2 regions of the Idiomarina solivarensis genome follow, and region 1 is predicted to be linked to the other one. Evidence: predicted binding sites of a transcription regulator. Region 1 holds the regulator's gene; the other holds the start of a gene.
The links. Region 1 encodes LexA, which represses DNA repair genes until DNA is damaged. Its sites were predicted from a motif close to TACTGTATNNNNATACAGTA; they were not measured.
Positions count from the first base shown of each region.

Region 2: a site for LexA is predicted at 1,186-1,205, ahead of RBK99_RS00480 (YebG family protein). Genes of this name have one in related genera too.

Region 1 is NZ_JAVFHZ010000009.1:24,507-27,703, forward strand. It holds gene coxB (cytochrome c oxidase subunit II) at 1-951, opposite strand, end outside; gene RBK99_RS12700 (SOS-response cell division inhibitor) at 1,255-1,692, opposite strand; gene lexA (transcriptional repressor LexA) at 1,689-2,306, opposite strand; gene plsB (glycerol-3-phosphate 1-O-acyltransferase PlsB) at 2,438-3,197, shown strand, end outside.
Region 2 is NZ_JAVFHZ010000001.1:98,662-101,858, forward strand. It holds gene RBK99_RS00475 (MFS transporter) at 1-1,098, opposite strand, end outside; gene RBK99_RS00480 (YebG family protein) at 1,234-1,548, shown strand; gene RBK99_RS00485 (M14 family metallopeptidase) at 1,624-2,535, shown strand; gene RBK99_RS00490 (DEAD/DEAH box helicase) at 2,563-3,197, opposite strand, start outside.

The DNA of each region.
Region 1 (3,197 bases):
TTGTGCTTTAGCTTCGGGGTCTACGGCAACGCCCGTTCCGGCAAGTGCAGGGAAGACCCCGTTAACGCCTTGGCCGTTTGGTTGGTGACAAGCTGCGCAGGTGCTGTTGTAAACTTTTTCACCGAGATCCATGAGTTCGTCTTCTGACATTTCCATGGCCAGCAACTCCTGTTCACGTTTGCGTGCTGCTTTTTGCTCTTTTTCTTTCTCTGTAATCCACTTCTCGTATTCAGCAGGCTCTTTGGCGATAACCACAATTGGCATAAAGCCGTGATCTTTACCGCAAAGTTCGGCACATTGACCGCGATAGATGCCCGGTTCATTAACCTTCGTCCAGGTTTCATTAATAAAGCCTGGGTTAGCATCTTTCTTAATGGCAAAGGCCGGTACCCACCAGCTATGAATAACATCATCTGACGTAACCAGGAAGCGTACTTTCTTATTGGTTGGAATGACGAGGGGACGGTCTACTTCCAATAAGTAGTTCTCGCTCTTTTCAAATTTGTTGTCGATTTGTTCTTGCTGAGTGGCCAGGCGACTGAAATATTCAACGTCGTTTTCGAAGTACTTGTAATGCCACTTCCACTGCGAGCCAGTTACTTGAATGGTAACCTCAGCGTCTGAGGTGTCTTCCATGGCAATTAATGTGGTTGTTGCCGGAATAGCCATGCCCACCAATATAAGTAGAGGTATAATGGTCCAGGCGATTTCAACCTTAACGTTCTCGTGGAAATTTGCAGGACTTGGGTTTTTTGACTTCCTGTGTCGAATCATAGAAATAAACATGAGACCGAATACAACGACACCTATCACACAACAGATATAAAATATCGTCATGTGAAGATCGTAAACCTGGTTACTCACATCAGTGACACCTTGGGTCATATTGAGACGCGACTGAGCAGCAGCCGGCAGACTCGTTAGCGCCAATAGTGCCCACAAAGGCTTCATTTTCACGTGGCTTCTCCTCTTATTCTTCAATGAGACAGCAAAGGATTTTGCTAGCCTGAATTAGAAGAACAAAGAGGTAAGCAGAAAAAGGTACAGCTTCTCCCCAGAAATCGCTTTCTCTACTGACTCTTTGTTGTAATTATCGTTATTATATTATTTTTATAGTCGGGTACTGCATTTATTAACGAATTTACAACCAAAGATCCAGATCAAATCGAGCAAACGCACAAAAAATAGACGAATCTGTTAAAAAAAGGCTGCAAAAGCAGCCTTGGGGAATAAAACACACTGACAAAGGTGGGGTTAATGCAGGTGGGATGTCAGTGTGTTTTTATCAAATAGAAAATACTGTGTTTCACTTAATTTACTGGCCATTTTGGCGCGTTGCCAGGTTCGGTTTGAAACCGAATCGAGATATCCGATAACCATGCTGCTGGTACCAGCCAACAAAGCTTGCTCTAAGGCCCATTCGCAGCGCTCTGGTGAATGGCTGCGTAACCAACGGATTTGTGATTCTGCGACACCGCACGCAATGAGTTGTTGAATGAGGTCTTTATCGCCACCAATAACGGTAACCCATTGGCTTGGCTTAAGCTGAAGTGCTTGTTGTACCGCCGGTGATAGACTGTCCGTGCTCGGAGTTTCCGTTGCTTTCTGTGTCTCAAGCCGGAATGACGAAGCGCTGCCTTCTGCAGTCCATAGACCCGGATGACTTAATTTATGTTGATATTGAGTTTTCATAAGGTCGCTCCATTTCTGATAATGCCTACCGCAAGTCCTTCAATGACAAAAACCTGATCCGCCAAATCAACGGTAATGGTTGAGAAGTCTTCGTTTTCCGGATGCAGAAGAATGGTTTTGCCACGTTGCTCAAAACGTTTAACTGTCACATCGTCTTCCACTCGGGCAACGACAATTTGCCCATTACGCGCTTGTTCCGTTTTATGCACAGCGAGAAGATCGCCATCTAAAATACCGATGTTCTTCATACTCATGCCGTTTACCTTCAGTAAGAAGCTGGCGGCCGGATGAAAAAGCGATTCGTCAATTTTGTAATGCCCTTCAATATGCTGCTCTGCCAGCAAAGGTTCGCCCGCTGCAACCTGACCTATCAACGGCAAGCCATCCGCGATATCGTAGTCATCACCCACTAGGCGAATACCGCGGGACATACCCGGAAGTATTTCAATAACGCCTTTGCGTGCTAATGCTTTCAGGTGCTCTTCTGCTGAGTTCGCTGAACGAAACCCGAGCTTGTGAGCAATTTCGGCTCGCGTTGGAGGCATACCGGTGGCATGCAAATTGTCTTTAATAAGCTCTAGAATTTCGGATTGTCTTGGTGTTAACGGGCGCATAATGTACCTGTTTATTTGTACAGTGATACTGTGAGTATATACAGGTAAACTCATTTCGCAAGTAATTTCTTGAACGACATTTTTAAACGAAGTTGGTATCCTACTAGTCTGTTTAAAACAGAGGTCTCTATATGAAAGGAATAAGCCGCTTTTTCCCAATACTTAAGCACCCATTGCGCTGGTTGACGCGCTTTCAGGAAATTTGGGATGGTACTGAAGAAGAGCATTCAGCAACGGTCGCTAAGCCGGTTGTGTATGTTATGCGCTCAACCTCAAAAGCGGACCTGTCTATTTTACAACGGGCGGCGTTAAAGCGCGGGCTCCCGGATCCTATTGAGCCTCTTGTTGCTAACGGTAAAACTTATAACCGAATCATGTACCTTGAAGAGCTTGCTAATGATGCCTCAGAGCAAGCGGTTTCAGAGTTCCACCAGTTACTCAAATTGCATAACGACGACCCGGAACTGGATGTTCAACTGATACCGGCAGGGGTTTTTTGGGGCCGTCAGGCAGGGCAAGAAGCTCACGCCGGCAATACCATGACGGGTGACCTTGATAACCCGGGCCATTGGCGTAAATTCTGGCTGATATTATTGTCCGGGCGACAGGTGTTGGTACGTTTTTCTCGTGCGGTGAGTCTGGGCACAATGGCTCACGATCACGGCACTGATATGCGGATAGCACACAAGCTTGCGCGGGTTGCGCGCGTTCACTTTGTGCGAATGCGTCACGCTGTTGCAGGGCCAAAGCTCAGTCATAGAAAAGAGCTAATGTCGGCACTGATCAATACCCCCGCTTTAAAAAAGGCGATAGCGGACGAAGCCAAAGGGAAGAAGATAAACGAAGAAGCGGCTCGCAAGCGCGCTTTATCTTACATTGATGAAATAGCTG
Region 2 (3,197 bases), on a different contig from region 1:
AACCCAGCCTGTGCCTTGCCAGCTTAGGGGGGATATAATGGCGAGTCCGCCCAGCCAGGCACCTAACGCATTCGCAGCGTTGAAAGCTGAATGGTTCAAAGACGCTGCCAGGGTTTGGGCTTCACCGGCAACATCCATTAAGCGCACCTGAAGAGCGGGCACCAGAGCGGCGGCACTACCCAGTAATAAGACCATGGGCATAATGCTCCAGAGGCTCTGTAATGTGAGCGGAAAAATGGCCAGGACAATTGCTGACCAAAGCAGGGAACCACCTATGGTTAATTTCAAGTTTCGGTCAGCCGCCCAGCCTCCGACTAAACTGCCACCCAGAGAGCCTATTCCATAGATGAATAATGCGACAGGTATCCAGTGAGGTGCCAGCCCGGTTGCGTTTATCAGTGTTGGTGCTATGTAACTCAAAACTGAAAACATTCCACCGAATCCAATCGCGCCTATTGCTAAGGTCAGCCATACCTGCGGGTTTTGTAATGCTTGTATTTCGTTTCTGGCGGAGGTTTTTCGTTCGTTCGGATGTTGCGGAACCACAAAGAAAATCATGATCAGCGCCAGTAGCCCAAGAGCGCCTACCGTGTAGTAAACTGTGCGCCAGTCAATAAGCTGCCCTAGCCAGGTTGCTAATGGATTGCCAACTAAAATGGCAATGGTTAGACCCATCATGACCATGGTGACAGCCATACCGCGTTGGTTTTTGTGCACCATGTCGGCAGCAACCAAACAGGCAATACCAAAATAAGCACCATGCGGTAAGCCTGTTAAAAAGCGTAATACCTGCAGTAGCGGGTAGCTGTCTGCAGAGGCGCTGGCAAAATTGCCTAAAGCGAACGCCAGTAGTAGAGCGAGTAGCATGGGTTTGCGCGGAAATCGTGCAAATAATATGGTAATAAGTGGCGCGCCAATAACGACACCCAGTGCATAAAGACTAATTAAATGCCCTGTTTGGCGGGTATCTGTATTAAAGTCCGTCGCAACGTCCGGTAGTAGCCCCATAATGACAAATTCGCCAATACCAATTGCAAAGCTTCCAATCGCCATGGCAAAAATGGCCAGTTGAACTTGTGCTTTAGAGAATTGAATCATGGGTCCGGTTTGCTTCCTGTCGAAATGAGGAGATTATGCGATTGCGCAGTTTAGCGGATGTAGCAACTATTGCAATCTATGTGACCTTACTGTATAAATAAACAGTATATTTACACATCAGCAAAGGACCACACCATGGCTGTAGTAACCCAATATGTAGTTATTCGCGACGGAGCCGAGAAAATGACATTCACTTCAAAAGCCGAAGCCGATGCACACGATAAAATTTTGGATATGGCAGAAGCCTTAAATCCACTCATTAAAGGCAGTGAAATTTTTACTGACGAGCAGCAGCTTGAAGATATGGCCTTATTTCTAGCAAAAGAACGCGAGAACGTACTTATTGCGTTAGGTGCAAAAAAACCGAAAAAGCCAAAAACTGAAAAAACTGCAACGGAAACTTCTGGGCCAGCAAAAACAAATAATAAAGAGTCGACCAAAGCGGCTTAATCAGCATGATAGAATTTGGTGCAGGCAAAGACTTTGATAATATAGCTGCCTTGTTTTAATGAATAGGATCAGAATATGACGCAACAAACGATTTATCATATTGGAACGCCGGGTAAGCCGTGGGGAGCAGAAGAGAAAGCTCGCTGGCTGGCTGAGCAAAGCAAAAAGCGCTCATACTTTGATGATGTTGTCAGCAAAATTGAAACCTTTAAAAGCGATTTTGACGTAGAGCAATACGGTGAACTTGCATACGAAAGCGCGACTTACCCTTTATTTGCTGTGAAGACAAAAGATTGGGATAGCGCTAAGCCAACTATTTTAGTGACAGGTGGCGTGCATGGTTATGAAACCAGCGGTGTGCATGGCGCGCTGCGTTTTATTGAAGCAAAAGCAAACGCTTATCAGGCAAATTTTAATGTTGTAGTGGCGCCGTGCTTAAGTCCCTGGGGTTATGAGACGATTAATCGCTGGAATCCTGCCGCCATTGATCCTAACCGTTCCTTTGTGGTTGATTCTCCCGCAGGCGAGTGTGCGCATATTATGAATTATGTCGCGGGCCTTGGGGTGGATATTTTGGCTCACATCGACTTGCACGAAACAACTGACACAGATAACAGTGAGTTTCGTCCGGCCAAGGCTGCTATGGACGGTAAAGTGAATACCAACTGGAATATTCCAGACGGCTTTTATTTAGTTGGTAATTCAGAAAAGCCATACCCGGACTTTCAAAAAGCGGTGTTGGATTCGGTAGAGCAAGTGACGCATATTGCGGACGCTGACGACGAGAATAAGTTGATAGGCGAAGACATTGCCCAGCGCGGTGTTATTTTATTGCCAACCGCAAAAATGGGGCTGTGTATTAGCTTTAGTAAAGCCGAGTATGCCACCACAACAGAAGTGTACCCTGACAGCCCGAAAGCAACACCTGAGCAATGTATTGATGCTCAGGTTGCAGCGGTTACCGGAGGGCTAGACTTTTTGAAATAAAGTCTAGCCGTGCTTCCGACCGTGAAACTAGCGTCGTGTATCTGGCCTTTTTTGGCGAGGCGCACGACGTGAGTTCTGAGGGCGGCCCGTTCTGGGCTTTTGGATTGGCTCCGGTTTTATACTGGGGTCTGGTTCAAAGCCCGGAATAACCTCTTTAGGTATCTCATTTTTAGTCAGTTTTTCTATGTCGCGTAACAATTTATGCTCATCAACACAGACCAGTGATGCCGCTTCACCTTCACTGCCAGCTCGGCCGGTGCGACCAATGCGGTGAACGTAGTCTTCAGCTACCTGAGGCAACTCAAAGTTAATAACGTGGGGTAGCTCGTCGATATCGATACCACGTGCGGCAATATCGGTTGCCACTAGTACGCGCAATTTTCCGGCTTTAAATTGGGCCAGGGCTTTGGTTCTTGCGCCCTGACTTTTATTTCCGTGGATTGCCATAGAGGGCAGGGCATCATCAGTTAATTGTGTTGCCAGCCTGTTGGCACCATGTTTAGTGCGCGTAAAGACCAGTACTTGTCGCCAGTTACGGCTACCAATTAAGTAGCTGAGCAGCTCTCTTTTACGTTTTTTATCAACCGGGTAAACCCGCTGTTGTATCGTGTCTGCTGCCGCATTCTGGCGTGCAACTTCAACCAGCTTTGGCTCATGCATAA